DNA from 3 places in the Paenibacillus sp. FSL R7-0163 genome. Region 2 is predicted to be linked to each of the others. Evidence: predicted binding sites of a transcription regulator. Region 2 holds the regulator's gene; each other region holds the start of a gene.
What was found. Region 2 encodes LexA, which represses DNA repair genes until DNA is damaged. Its sites were predicted from a motif close to CGAACATATGTTCG; they were not measured.
Positions count from the first base shown of each region.

Region 1 (5,067 bases), 1.3 Mb from region 2:
CGAGCACGACACTTGCCGCGATATAAACCGTCTTGCGCGGACGTTTCCGCTCCTGCCGCTGCTCCATTTTGTCGAACAATTCTTTTTTCATTTCTTCACCTGGTTTCATCGAATCCACCGCTTTCTTATATGTTGTTCGAAACTGATCTTCCTTCACTGTGGTTCCACTCCTTCCAGCTCCAGTTTTAACAGTTGCCGTCCCCGCTGAAGTCTCATCTTCACGGCAGACTGGCTAATCTGCAGAATCTTGCTGATCTCCTGGATGGGATAGTCCTCGTAATAATAAAGATGGATTACGGTTTTATACTTCATGGGCATCGCCATAACTAACTGCAGCAGAGCCCAATCCTCGGGGCTGTCTGCCGCAATTGGCTCAGCGCTCTCCAGCTTAACCTCGCGCTTGCGCCAGCCTCTGCCCAGTAGTGTTTTACAATGGTTGGTGATTACCCGGATCAGCCATGCCTTCTGATGTTCGGCATCTTTGAACTTTGGCGCTTTTTCTATTAGCTTGATGAAGGTATCCTGAGTGGCTTCTTCGGCATCTTGCCGGCTGCCTAGATGGACCAAAGCGATCCGGAACAGCATATCTGCGTAAATTTCGTAACTCTTCATCACATGATTTCCCGGCCGGGTCATGGATCGCTGCATGATACTGTGCCCCCCTTTACCTATAACACCATTTAGGACGGCATTAGGTCACATTTTGTTCCTGAGAAAATTTCTTTGTGTTTGAGAGTAGAGAATGCCTATTCATAAATTATCGCCAGAGGGTTATGGACTCAGAAGTCGTTATTTGCATATAAATAGACTTTTGAGCAAGTTCGCGGACCCCAGTGACGCTATTCCTTAAAAAGTGGGCCTTGTAAGGTGTTTCTCATGCCAATAAAGGCGATGGGGTCCGTTACACTTCGAAATGGAGGGTTATGCAACGCATAAGATCAACTGTGTCCGATAGCTGCTAAGCACCACGCCAATATTGTCTACGCAAACGCTGGTTACTTATTTAGAACAGGGGAGATCAAAAAAACGCATTTGCCCAAGCACCAATTGCTGACTGCTGGACAAACGCGTCTTTTTAATAGAGTGACTCCTTCACGGGAGATCCTCTTCGATATGTTTATATGTATAGCTAGGATCATTACCTTTAACAGGAGCCCTGCTGTATTGATAGATCCTTCCATTTTCTTTTCGATAAAAGTATCTTGCGTAGGGTTCGTCTGCGAAAATCACCGTGGTACTTACGAGGGGAGCTTTGGCAATCTGGGTGTATACTTTATAAAAATCTTCCTTCTTATAATTTCTCGTCTCTATTAGATAATGAATGACTTCTCTGTTCATATGATTTCGGAAGGAGTGGAGGGCTAAGGATGTTATTCCACAGATTAAAAGGATTAGAACGATGAAGATTAGTTTTGTATTTTTCTTCATTAATTCCCTCCATATAGATAATTTGTATATAGTATAAGATAATATACAGAGACTATTATGTCATTCATAGATATCTTGTAAATGTACAAATAAGAAAGGAGGTAAGAATATGACGCAGGAAGAAGAGAAAATACTGGAGCTGGAGCAGCGAATTAAGGTGCTGGAAAACCAAGCAAGGCCGAGGCTGCCGGGGATGAAAATTTTATGGTTTTTAATTTGGGGTTGTGTAATACAAAAAGGCAGCAAATACCGATAGTAATCCAGGCGTAGGCGAATGAAGAATTGCCGGGACATACTATATTTGCTGCCTTTTAACTTATGAAGAATAATGATTCTCTTTTAGTCTTCTTTGGGTTCTTGCAATAAAATGGAGAAGGTCCCCGTTTCGTGATCCACCTCAATCGTCTCAATGCCCACAAAATCCGGGATTTCGGGGTGTACTGCATCTACATTATAATCCGGATGAGTCAGTAATAATTCAATTACTTTAATGGCTTCCATGTCGTTCCCCCTCACGAGAAATTCCACCATAAATGAATATGCAGAGAACTATTGCAACTAAGCTTATTATCTCCGTGATCCGTTGCGAATATGTGTCAGTCGTTCTTCGTTTCTTCCCATCACGGCCAATAATTGCCCTTGGAACACACGTCTTTGGATCTGATCAATCCGCTGTAAGGCCAGCTCGGCAGGTACTTGGAATTCTGCTGCAAGATAGGAGATGGCATCTTCCCGTTGCTCAGGCAATGTCATGCGGGAGATCATGGAGTAAGGCGTCGCCGCATACAAGATAAAACGCTCTGATTCGTCCTCCTGTGCCCGCGTGAAATGCTCTGGCATCAAGGTCTGATTATCGCTGCCATGGCGAAGTAGATGACACAGTTCATGAAGAAACTCTAGCCGTTGAAGATTGGCTGGAAGGCGGTTGTCGATAAACAGGCTGTACATTCCTGCAGACGCTTCAATGCTCTTGCTTCTCACATCCAAATAATGAACCCAGATATTAAGCCGCTCTGCAATATACGATATTGAAATTTGCGAAGGCTGATGAAGATTTAATCGCTTGTATAGATCCTCCGTCCATTTCTCAAGCACAGTCATTTGATAATATGATTTCATGTTCTCCAACTTATTCACCTCGTTTAAAATCACTAATAAATCACTAATGGGATCGTATGTTCGCATAAATGCGCAAAAGAAAAGCCCGAAGGGCTATGTAGAGTAAAAAAAGTCTAAGGATACATAGGAACGTTAGTTCTCATGTACCCTTAGCATAAAGCAATTACACACTAATATCAAGTGTTTTTCCCAAATTCGGAGCAACGCTTTTGCCCAGCATTTCCACCATAGTTTGGCTCTGGGTTTCAGCCTGATTCTTGGCAATATTCATGACCTGTATCCCAACATTTTGAGCTAAGGATGCTTGGCTCATTGCCATTGATAATGCAGCTATATCCATATTGCACCTCCTTTGTGTATATCCTGTTTATCGACTGTCCGCCTTCAATTCATTAGGTGATTGGCATTTGTTTGCCAATTCGCCCAAACGGCTTATCTCCTTTTTACATATCTTGTGCTGTAGTCATTAATCATTAGGAGGAATTGAAAATGGGTATGGAACATGGTTGTGGTTGTAACGTAGGTCCGGTAGTAAGTCCAGCATCAGTAGGTCCGGTGTGTAGTCCTTGGACTTCTACAGGAGCAATCCTGGTACTTTTCATCTTGCTGGTTATCATCACTAAAGCTTGCTTATTCTAAGTTAGCTGATGTGAAGTGTAGCCCCGTCTGGCGAATGCCAGGTGGGGCTATTCTGTTGCCTGGGGATGGTCAGACAGATCGTTATTTAAACATAAATTCCACCCGGGTTCCGTCTGCATAATCCTCCAGCTGATTGCCAACCCAGCTTCCTGCCCCGCGGTTATCGCTTGGCGTTATGTATTCAATGTCGGCACCAACGCCGCCTTCCTCACACATAGCCATTGGCCATTCATCCCGGTCATATCCCTTTTTAGTAGGGATCCCTTTTAAGGACTCTTTGCGGTTCTCTTCAGCCTGCTCTCGGTTAATCGTACATGTGGCGGATTCACCTTTCGCAATGGCATCCTGAATATGCTTGGCGGTCTCAGGATAGCGGTCTGATGGGAAGGTTAGCTGAACAACACTCGAATTGGATGGAGACGAGGGGTCTGTAGGCTCTCCGTTTTGTTCAAACCAGTAACTAGCCAAAGCAAGTAATGCAACAATGATGAGACTGGAGATCCATTTTTTCACTTTCAATTCTGCTCCTCCTTTTTTGGCACTTAAAATAGTATATCTTATATCATAATTCAGTGCGATTTAATATAATTAGGGAAAATAAAGGAGGACGTAACTGGATATGGAGTACATAATTACCATTGAGGATCAGACGCTTATTGCGGCTGCCGAAGATATAATTACCAGACGTTATGAATGGGGGCGTCATCATGTGGGTGCAGCGCTTCGTACTAAAACAGGAGAGATTTTTACAGCGGTACATGTGGAAGCCAGCATGGGGAGGATTACAGTCTGTGCAGAAGCGATGGTGATTGGCAAAGCGATATCCGAAGGTTATAAGGAATTTGATACGATTGTTGCGGTAAGGCATTCTGATCCAGACAGCGAGGAAAAAGAGATTAAAGTAGTCTCTCCCTGCGGCATGTGCCGAGAGTTAATTGCGGATTACGGAATAGACTGCAAGATAATTGTATCGGAGGATGACCGATTAGCTAAATATGAAATCACTGAGCTATTGCCTTTAAGGTACACGAGATAAGAAAAAAGTAATGAGGAGCCGCTGAGCTCCTTTTTTTGTTGAGCCGTGAAATTATTCAGCAGTTCCTTATATCGTCCCAACTTATTTTACAACTTCATGTCCATTCGCTGAGTTCATGTCACTATTGTCCCCATACTATAACTTAAAAAGATTTAAAAGGATGGTGAGAATAGATGGAGCAGCGGATTATTCGTCAGATGGTTGATTCAGCATCAAGGTTCGTGGGCGATGTGCAGTGGCAGATGGCTTTTCGCAGATTACAAATGGCTCCGGCGGATTCGGGACTGTCGTCCTCGGCTCAGCTATTGCTGAATACCCTCTATTACTTGCAGGGAAAGGGTGTGATAAGCGGCCAACATGATTATTTGGAAAGTGCAGACGAGCTCATGGAGAAGCTTAAAAATACCAGTGGGCAATATGCTGCGCTTCATGGCTACGAGCTGGGCGCAATCAATAATCAGTCCCAGGCTCTAATTGACAATCAGCGGAATTGGGTCGTCAACAGTGCGATACGCTGGTCTAGGGCCGGCGGGATCGTAACGATGTGTTATCACGCTGCATTACCGGGGACAGCGCCAACTTGGGGGAATGTAAATACGAGCCTAAGCAATGCTGATTTTGATAAATATATAACCTCAGGTACCACCCAGTATAATGCGCTGTTAGCTGATCTGGATAAGATAGCCCTGTCGCTGAAAAAGCTTAATGACGCAGGGATTCCTGTACTTTGGCGGCCGTATCATGAAATGAATGGTGGATGGTTTTGGTGGGGGCAAAAGAGCAATTACGCTGCATTGTGGAACCTTATGTTCGATCGTTTTACCAATTATCATAAGCTGCATAAT
Region 1 is NZ_CP150224.1:1,040,799-1,045,865, forward strand. Features, by position in the region: gene NST45_RS04445 (hypothetical protein) at 1-157, opposite strand, end outside; gene NST45_RS04450 (sigma-70 family RNA polymerase sigma factor) at 154-648, opposite strand; gene NST45_RS04455 (hypothetical protein) at 1,093-1,428, opposite strand; gene NST45_RS04460 (hypothetical protein) at 1,538-1,684, shown strand; gene NST45_RS04465 (hypothetical protein) at 1,768-1,929, opposite strand; gene NST45_RS04470 (ImmA/IrrE family metallo-endopeptidase) at 1,996-2,547, opposite strand; gene NST45_RS04475 (YjfB family protein) at 2,711-2,887, opposite strand; gene NST45_RS04480 (hypothetical protein) at 3,037-3,186, shown strand; gene NST45_RS04485 (NucA/NucB deoxyribonuclease domain-containing protein) at 3,268-3,699, opposite strand; gene NST45_RS04490 (cytidine deaminase) at 3,806-4,222, shown strand; gene NST45_RS04495 (glycosyl hydrolase) at 4,396-5,067, shown strand, end outside.
Region 1: the regulator LexA is predicted to act here: its motif matches at 2,597-2,610, upstream of NST45_RS04470 (ImmA/IrrE family metallo-endopeptidase).

Region 2 (5,067 bases):
AATTTCTTCGATCTCATCATTTGGAGCCCTCCCAATCATTATCGAATAATAAAAATCTACCAATTCATGTTATACATCTCCATCTATTATACACATTATTATTGGTTTTTCAGTATTTTGCATCAATTCCGCATTAGACTTGTGACTTAAATCATTTACTTAAAAATCTAATGAAATCCTTATGTTAGTATGTATGTACAGAAAAGCAGCGAGTTTCTTAGGATCTCAGAAACTCGCTGCTTTTATAAAGTCTTTATGTTGGAGCTAATAGCTCTGTATATCTTACAAGGATTGAACTAGTGGAAGAAGCTCCTCAAGGTGATTGATTTCATGATCCGGATGAATATCAAGACTAGGTGCTCTACCTTTTCTATTAATCCAGACCGTGGTCAACCCTGCTGCCAGCCCCCCACGGATATCCGTTGTAAGCTTATCGCCGACCATAACCGCTTGCTCAGGAGTTACATCAAGAAGCTCTAAAGCATGCAGGAAAATTTCCTTATCCGGTTTGCCTTTACCAAAGCTTCCGGAAATCACAATATGATCAAAGAAAGGAATTAACTCTGGCACACCATCTAGTTTTTCTTGTTGCAGTGCAGGACAACCGTTCGTAAGTAGCAAAAGCTTCACTTGACCCCGTAACTGCTCCAGTACATGCATTGTTTCTTCATAGATGTATGGACGTTTTCTGCGCTCTGCTGCGAATTTAGTTGCCAAGGTCTCAGCTAGTGCTTCGTCTTCCACCCCTAAGGTTGCAAGTCCGCGACGCCAAGACTCTTTACGATAAACCGGTGCAAGCTGCTCCAATTGACGGAATTCTGGCTGTTCACCTGCCGTAAAGTTAGCCCAGAGTGCTTCATATGGATTAATTCCGATCATCTTTGTAAATGGGAACGTCTCATAAGATTCATACAAGCTACTTGCTTCCTTACGAACTGCAACTTCTAGTTCTTGTGGATCAATCGTATCCCCGGCGGCTTCACAAGCAGAACGAAATGCTTCTTCGACGCTCCGATCATCCCACAGCAATGTATCATCAAGGTCAAATAGTACAGCAGAAATTGGCATTACAGGTCTCCCTCTCCCTTTAACTGGTCTAGTTCTATTCGTGAACTACTTCAATGTTGTGAGCTTTAGCAAATGCTTCTAATCGTGTACTCATCGCATTAGTATCATAGCGATTCATAAGTCTTGTGAAAATCCATTTCGTACGTTTCCCTTTGTGCTTAATGACTACAGCTCCACGCGAAAGGGTGATTTTCTCAATATCTGCAGCTGGAAGCCCGCGTTCGCGATTGAATTTAATAGTAGACAGTCTTGCTTTTTCCACCTTCAAGTACGGACGACGGAAGAACAATAGCGCTGCCAGCAAATAGTACAGTACTACTCCCAACCAATTAGCCAGCATGCCGTTTCCTTTGGCCTGATCAATAGAACCAACTACCCAAAACATAGTGCCAAGTATCACTAACACTACCGGAAATGCAATGTTGCGACCTTTAAAGACTTCGGCATTCTGGGTAGGAGATTTAGAGGCATAAATCGTATCCTTGCCTTGTTTCTTTCTTTGCTTGTTGATTTGCTGTGTGTTGCGTTGAACCATTCTTTCCCAAGAACGGGCCATGTGCGTTCCCCCTAGTCATCCTGAAATATCTATGAAAAGGAACAGCGAGCTAATGTTAAAGCCCCTTGTTACCTTGTTCATGCTCATCGTTATCTACTACTTCAATAGTATTTAATTGTGCTCGGAAGTTATTGCGGATATTCCCCAGGTAAATTTCACGAAGCTTGGCGCGTTCCGCCACTTCCTCTTGATTAAGGCCTACGCTCTTCTGTTTGCGTGCCAATTCGTTAATTCGCGCGACCAACTCATCAATATTCAATACTTTCCCTCCCCCTATAAATTAATTCTAACTCTGCCATGAGAAAAAGAGCTTGTCAAGGTCTACTCCCTGCAAGCTCTACTGGTCATTCTATTATGTTCTCAGAAAATTAATAAATAGGTAAAGTAAGTATGTCTCCAGCGTTAATTTGACTACTCTTAATCCCACTTGAACGTTTAATTCCTTCTATATAAACAACTGTCTTCATATCAGCCGGTTTATTCTTAAGGGCAATACTCCATAGTGTATCTCCACGTTCAACCACAATCCGCTTCTCTTCCTTCATTATAGTCGTCGATCCTGCAAATACATTTCCCACTACTGTTAGGCCAGAAAATACTAGCACGATAATCAATATTAACTTAATAAAGAAGTCCTGACGGAACAACGAAATCATCCCTCCTAGCAAACGTTCCGTTATCTCTTTCACCTTAGCGGAATTACGGGCAACGTCATTATGTCCTAAAGATTCAACCACTGGGGCCTTATCGTAGATGCTGCGATATGTACTGTATTTTAGCATAATTATCATCCTCCAAACACTTGTTCTTACTTTCGAATTCATAATAACACGAACATGTGTTTTGTTCAATACTATTTCAGAACAATTGTTCTCTTTTTTTCGAGAGACTCAAGTGGTACATTTTATTATCATTTGTCTACCATTTTTTAACTCTAGCAGATTAATATTTATAATAGTTAGAACTTATGTTTGTGCGAACGGTAGTTCTATGTTATAATTTTCCCAAACATTACTATATGGGGTTGATTCCAATGTCAAAGATTTCAAGTCGCCAGCTGGCGATCCTGGAATTTATACGAAGCGAAGTCCGCAGCAAGGGTTATCCACCTTCCGTCCGGGAAATTGGAGAAGCTGTTGGCCTTGCTTCCAGCTCCACAGTTCACGGTCATTTGGACCGGCTTGAGAAGAAGGGACTTATTCGTCGAGATCCAACGAAGCCACGTGCAATAGAATTACTAGGCCAAGAGGATTCAGAGAATGTTCACCAATTCGCCCAGACCATCTCACGGATTCCTGTCGTAGGTAAAGTTACCGCCGGGGTACCTATCACTGCTACAGAGAATATCGAGGACTACTTCCCACTTCCTACTCACTATGTAGGTGACAACAAAGTATTTATGCTGTCAGTTATGGGTGATAGTATGGTGGATGCTGGCATTATGAATGGTGATTATGTAATTGTTCGCCAACAACAAACAGCGGACAACGGAGATATCGTTGTAGCCATGACTGAAGAAGATGAAGCAACCGTTAAGACCTTTTACAAGGAACGTGATCATATACGGCTTCAGCCGGAGAATCCAGCTTATGAGCCTCTTCGCCTTAATCGCGTAACTATTCTCGGAAGAGTCATCGGATTGTTTCGAGATATCCACTAAGTATGCACTCCTACCATAAAAGGCTGTTCCGCAAATGCGGAACAGCCTTTTTTCTGTGTATTTTGCTTTCTCAACCACTAACGAACATTTGTTCTCGTTCGCTAAAATGGGCATTTTCTATGAATAACCGTTTAGGCGTTCTGCTCATATCCTAATTAGAAAGGAGTGTTGTGCATAATGCCAAATTACCGAATTATTGTAGATCTGACCCAACGAATGTTATATCTTCTGGACAATGATATTGTGATTAGAGGTTTCCCTGTCGGCATTGGTAAGATGTTAACCCAATCCCCAGTGGGAGAATTCACGATTATTAACAAACAACCCAATCCAGGCGGTCCCTTTGGTGCCTTTTGGATGGGACTGTCTAAACCACACTACGGGATTCATGGAACGAATGATCCTTCCTCCATTGGGAAAGAGGTATCCCACGGCTGTATCCGGATGTACAACGAGGATGTGTTAACACTCGCAGCTATCGTCCCTATAGGAACACGAGTAACGATAAGGAATTGAATTCGCTGAGGACGTCACAACCCCCAAATCACCATATACAGAATGGGGGTCATTACATAAGTAAGTATTTTTTCATTAGCATACTAGGAGTTTGGTGATTATATGTCGAATATTGTTAACAGGATTGCAAATTGAAAAGGATGTGTTTAGTTTTGAATAACTCAAAAATTAGAACCCTCGTCGATTTTAAAGTCGATGCACTGGGTAAGCTGTCCGGTTTACTTTTAAATGATGAACAAGCTAGTGGAAAAAAAGTGAATTTGCTCACCTCTTTTGGCAGCATTCAGGGAATCGTCTCTCCAGCCGTCTCCAACAAAGAGGATGTATTTGATTTAAAATCTTTGATGGATGATGTAATAGTAGACGAATACATATCTTATTTGGGAGCAGAACACCCTGATAAAAATTTCAGCTATAACTTTGTTGTCCTCAATGACGTTACTTTAAGACCTTATGCTAGTTATGGGACTCCGATCGAATACAAACAGCTGATTGTTTATACCGATCATATCACTGCCTTCAATTTTCTATAGGTTACATACTTACCTTAAAAAGCACCCTTGCAGCAACCCCCAATTTTGCGCCATTTGCAGAATCGGCAGGTTTCTCCGGGTGCTTTTTTTGGGCTAATTCCGAAGCCGATCCTATAATTCCACGAATTTCCCTTTTAAAAGATACTAGTGGGGATCATTCAGGCATATCTTTCAATAAGCAACAATTTGAGTCTAATGAGATAACTGGGAGGTGATTATATGCTGATTATCTTAGTGTACTTATTTGCTATTTTAGGAGTTGTTTTAATTCTAAGTGCCGCCATTATAAAATTGAAAACGCTATCCACTTCATCTGATATTTCTATGCTAGTTAATGCGGCTGCATCCTTTAACATCATTTTCACCAAAACATTCATTCCCCCCAATCAATCTCACTTGATCGCACTTAACGAACCTAATAAAAAATTAGCAATAGGCACCAGAAATCCGAAGAGCAACAAAAAAGCAGTAGCAAAGCTATACTCTTTCGATAATGTAATGGGATCCGAGATTGTGGTTAACGCACTTACCCTTTCAAAAGTCTCCAAAAGACAACAAAACAGCAAAACAACTGCAACTAGTGCAGATATTAACGTCCTTAAGGAACCTGATGAAGAAGCTAATGTGATAGAAGAACTCACGCTTAAAATATATATGAACAGCAAAGAAACGCCTGTGTATTGTATTTCCTTCTTGCCGGGTTTATTGCCTATTCGACAATCCGACAACCAGTA
Region 2 is NZ_CP150224.1:2,329,197-2,334,263, reverse strand. Features, by position in the region: gene NST45_RS10325 (FixH family protein) at 1-20, opposite strand, end outside; gene NST45_RS10320 (HAD family hydrolase) at 283-1,068, opposite strand; gene NST45_RS10315 (hypothetical protein) at 1,103-1,624, opposite strand; gene NST45_RS10310 (DUF896 domain-containing protein) at 1,680-1,883, opposite strand; gene NST45_RS10305 (LysM peptidoglycan-binding domain-containing protein) at 1,993-2,406, opposite strand; gene lexA (transcriptional repressor LexA) at 2,658-3,284, shown strand; gene NST45_RS10295 (L,D-transpeptidase) at 3,462-3,800, shown strand; gene NST45_RS10290 (hypothetical protein) at 3,953-4,333, shown strand; gene NST45_RS10285 (hypothetical protein) at 4,553-5,067, shown strand, end outside.

Region 3 (5,067 bases), 270 kb from region 2:
CTTTCTGTTTTTTTGACACCTATTTATTGCTATAATATACTTGCTTAAGTAGAAATGGATTAGCCTGATTTAGGCAATTTGTATGAACGATTTAGGGGAGGAAAACTTCAGTGAATTTGCCCAACCGCATCACGCTAGCTCGTATTTGCCTGATCCCGATTATGATGTTTTTTTTACTGGTGGATTTCAGTTTTTATCCAGAACCGATACATTGGGGCTCGTTTCAGCTATCTGTTAATCATTTGGTAGCAGCTGTAATCTTTTTGCTTGCGGCCAGCACGGATGGAATAGACGGCTACATTGCTAGGAAATATAATATGGTCACCAATCTCGGTAAACTCCTTGATCCACTTGCGGACAAACTGCTGGTATCTGCAGTTCTGATTTCACTTGTGGAGCTGGGCAGATGCGATTCATGGATTGCTATTGTAATCATCAGTCGTGAGTTTGCAGTCACCGGACTTCGCCAGATTGCATTGCTAGAGGGAAAAGTGGTTGCCGCCAGCAAATGGGGCAAGATAAAGACGGTTGTACAAATTGTTGCGATCTCACTGCTGTTGTTGAATAATTTCCCATTTCAATTTGTCAGTATTCCTGTAGACGATATTGCTATTTGGGCCGCAGCGCTGATCACTATTTATTCTGGAATTGATTATTTTGTGAAGAATAAGGATCTGCTACAGCTGCATAATGCGTAAGAATGTAAGCTGGACATACAAGGAAAGGTAATAGGTGAAGCACCTATTACCTTTTTTGAAATCTAAAAGCAGTGTACCTACATTATAACTAGGAGGCGAAAGCCAGGTATGAAAGCGGAGATTATTGCAGTAGGGACAGAGCTTTTGCTCGGTCAAATCGTGAATAGTAATGCCCAGTTTTTGTCTATAGAGCTAGCTGCCATCGGGATCGATGTATACTTTCAAACTGTTGTCGGTGATAACAGCAGCCGCCTGCAGCAAGCCATCGAGATCGCTCAGAGTCGGGCCGACGTTATTATCTTTACAGGCGGAATTGGCCCCACTGAGGATGATCTGACTAAAGACGCACTGGCTGCATCGCTAGGTAGAACGCTCCACATTGATCGTTTGGCGATGGATCATGTACAACGTTTCTTTGATGATCGTAAGATCGTTATGACCGAAAATAACCGCAAACAGGCACTTATAATTGAAGGAACTACACCGTTGCCGAATGAAATCGGTCTTGCGGTTGGGATTGCTTTTGAGCATGAGAAGAAATATTATATTGTGCTTCCAGGTCCACCTCGTGAGATGAAACCGATGTTCGTAGATAAAGCAGTACCGTGGCTACAGCAGCACGCCTTGACGAACGAAACACCGCTTTATTCAAAAATGCTCAAATTTGCCGGCATCGGAGAATCACTGCTGGAGGACAAGCTCATTGAGCTGATTCGCAGTCAGACTGATCCAACGATTGCTCCGTATGCCAAAGAGGGAGAGGTAACTGTTCGTATTTCGACAAAGGCCCCTTCTGAGCATGAAGCTACAAAAAAGCTGGAGATACTGGAACAACAAATCAAGGAGATTTTGCCGGAACATTTGTATGCGAACATTGATGTGCCGCTAGAGCAATTGATAGTGGATTGGATGGCGGATGCCGGCCTGACCTTAAGTGCGGCAGAGAGCTGCACCGGAGGTTTGCTGATGGAGAGTATAACAAATATTCCAGGCAGTGCTTCGATGTTTGCCGGCGGAATCGTCTGCTATTCAAATGACTTAAAGAAAAAGCTGCTGAATGTGCCAAGTGCTTATTTGGAGGGACCCAATGCCCCTGGAGCCGTAAGCCGAGAAGTTGCCGAGGTGTTGGCTGACCAAGTGAGAATGATTGCAGACAGCGATTTCGGCTTATCTGTTACAGGTGTAGCTGGACCGGGTTATTCTGAACGAAAGCCTGTTGGACTTGTATTTATCGGCTTGGCTGAACGGGGACGTAAGACAGAGGTTTATGAGCTTAATCTTAAAGGTACGCGGGAAAATATCCGCTTACGAACAGTTAAGGCTTTGCTGTATCGTCTCTGGCGGAGACTTGAGGAACGCAAGGTGGAGACACCTCTTGAGGGTTCAGACTTGTAATGGGAGATTAGCCCAGTTATAATAAACACATACGGAAGAACCGTGGCACTGAGATTTCTTTGCTGCGGTTTTTTGTATATTTGCAGAGATTTTGATCACGATGCTTTCTCATGATCATAAGTCGTTGATGTCCGGTGAAGTGGAGAATTTAATTAACTTCTATCTCCGGAGGGAGGCTTACAATAAAAGGGATAAATAACGCCCAAGACAAAAAAAACGAATGTATGTTCGAAAAAAAGCTTGGCAAGACCTTAAAAACACGTTATTATATTACTATAAACAGTGAAGGAAGTGGTCTGATTGTCAGATCGTCGTGCAGCGCTTGATATGGCGCTTCGTCAAATAGAAAAACAATTTGGTAAAGGTTCGGTAATGAAACTGGGAGAATCCACGCATATGCAAGTGGAAGTTGTACCTAGCGGATCTTTGGCACTTGATATTGCGTTAGGTATAGGCGGACTTCCAAAGGGACGTATTATTGAAGTATATGGACCGGAATCTTCAGGTAAAACAACAGTTGCTCTTCATGCTATTGCAGAAGTGCAAAGACAAGGCGGACAAGCTGCTTTTATCGATGCCGAGCATGCGCTTGATCCGAAATATGCACGTAACTTGGGCGTAAATATCGATGAATTGCTGCTTTCTCAGCCAGATACGGGTGAACAAGCGCTGGAAATCGCCGAAGCACTTGTTCGTAGTGGAGCCGTTGACATTATTGTCGTTGACTCCGTTGCTGCTTTGGTACCTAAGGCTGAAATTGAAGGCGATATGGGTGATTCCCACGTCGGACTGCAAGCTCGCTTGATGTCTCAAGCACTTCGTAAGCTTTCTGGTGCCATTAGCAAATCGAATACGATTGCTATCTTTATCAACCAGCTTCGTGAGAAGATCGGTGTTATGTTCGGTAACCCTGAGACAACTCCGGGTGGTCGTGCATTGAAATTCTACTCCTCTGTACGTTTAGATGTACGTCGCGTAGAGAGCATCAAGATGGGGAACGATGTGGTTGGTAACCGTACTAAGATCAAGATTGTGAAGAATAAAGTAGCCCCTCCATTTAAACAGGCTGATGTTGATATCATGTATGGTGAAGGGATTTCCAAAGAGGGAAGTCTTGTAGATATCGGTACTGAAATGGATATCGTGAATAAGAGTGGTGCATGGTATTCCTACGAAGGCGAGCGTCTCGGCCAAGGTCGTGAGAATGCTAAGCAGTTTTTGAAGGAACATCAGGATATTGCCCTTATTATTGAGAATAAGATCCGTGAAGCAAGTAATTTATCCACTATTGTTGCTGCGCCGAATAATGATGAGATTGTTGCAGAGCAAGAGGAAGAAGAAAAATTGCTCCTCGAAATCGAATAGTATATTAAACAATAGGACGCCCTGTGATTGATTGTTGCAGGGTGTCTTTTCTTAACAAGTATTGAAAGTAAGACGATAACTGATCTATTGCTATGAGGTGACAAACAACTATGGTAATACAACTGGATTTTGAAGCAGAAGAACAAGATGAGCAGGTGTTATCTGATTTTCCTGAAGGAGAACTCTTAGAGATCACTAAAGTAGAACGTCAAAAGAAATCTGACCACCGTTATATCATACATTTCGGAGCATATAACATGACTGTGCACGAGGACGTCATGATTAAATATCGAATGATTACTGGTAATTCTTTTATGAAGGCTGATTTGGAAGAAATTGTTGTAGCTGATGAGCGTCAACGAGCTTATGTGGAAGGCCTCCGTTATCTTGAACGTAAACCACGCACCGCTATGGAAATGACTCGCCGTTTACGCCAGAAGGAAATAGGAGAGACTATTATTGCGGAAGTGGTGCAGCGGCTACAGCAGGAAAGATTTCTTGATGACCCTTTATATGCTAAGCAATGGGCGGAGCAACGAATAGCGAACCAGCGGAAAGGGAAGATGTGGATTCGACAAGAGCTACGTGAGAAGGGGATTGACAAAACCCTTATATCGGAAGCTTTGGAGAATATTACTCCTGAACAAGAGCTGGAGAGTGCACTCGAAACAGGGCGCAAGAAATGGAATCTCATCCGTGGAGACGCTTCAGATAAGCGAAGAAAGACTGGAGCCTTCCTTATGCGCCGTGGATTCTCGGGCGATATGGTTCGCCAAGTGATCAATACTTTACTTGCGGAAGACAATTATGAAGGTGAAGATGAGGAGTTTTACTAGAATCACTGATTCTCTTGACATTAATGCGTATATCGACTCTCTTGACAATGTCTTTTTATAAATAATAAAATATAACATGAATCGGCATAAAATTAGAATCCTTTTTCCTTCCCAAAAAGGAGACTGTTTTAAACGGTTCACGTACAACTCATATGAAATGTAATCGCCGGATAAGGCGGGCAGTGTGCATGTGCAGCATGTGCAGTATGGCAATCGGTTGTTTACCGGTTTTTTGTATGGTGATGAACGGATAGTTAAACAACTGCACAATTCCCAGGGATATACCTTGGAGAGGAACCAACGAGGAGGTGAACAGATGCTGGAATCATGGATCTGGGTCATTATCGTTCTCGTTGTAGCTGCAATATTCTTTGGGTTCGGTTATTTTATTCGTAAATCCCTTGCAGAAGCTAAAATCCAAAGCGCAGAAAGAGAAGCCGTTGTCATCGTTGAGAATGCGAAGAAGGACGCTGAGGCGCTGAAGAAAGAAACAGTATTGGAAGCTAAGGACGAAGTCCATAGAATCCGTACTGAAGCTGAGAAAGAAACTCGTGAACGTCGGAATGAAATCCAACGGCAAGAGAGACGTTTGCTGCAAAAGGAAGAATCTCTGGATAAAAAAATGGAATCGCTTGAAAGAAAAGAAGAACAAGTAGCTAACAAAGAGAAACGAATTGATGAAACCCAACAGCAAATTGATGTTATTTACAAAAACCAAGTCACTGAATTGGAACGTATCTCCAATTTAAGCATCGAAGATGCAAGAAGTATCA
Region 3 is NZ_CP150224.1:2,060,991-2,066,057, forward strand. Features, by position in the region: gene pgsA (CDP-diacylglycerol--glycerol-3-phosphate 3-phosphatidyltransferase) at 111-698, shown strand; gene NST45_RS09190 (competence/damage-inducible protein A) at 807-2,093, shown strand; gene recA (recombinase RecA) at 2,394-3,458, shown strand; gene NST45_RS09200 (RecX family transcriptional regulator) at 3,569-4,294, shown strand; gene rny (ribonuclease Y) at 4,614-5,067, shown strand, end outside.
Region 3: the regulator LexA is predicted to act here: its motif matches at 2,311-2,324, upstream of recA (recombinase RecA).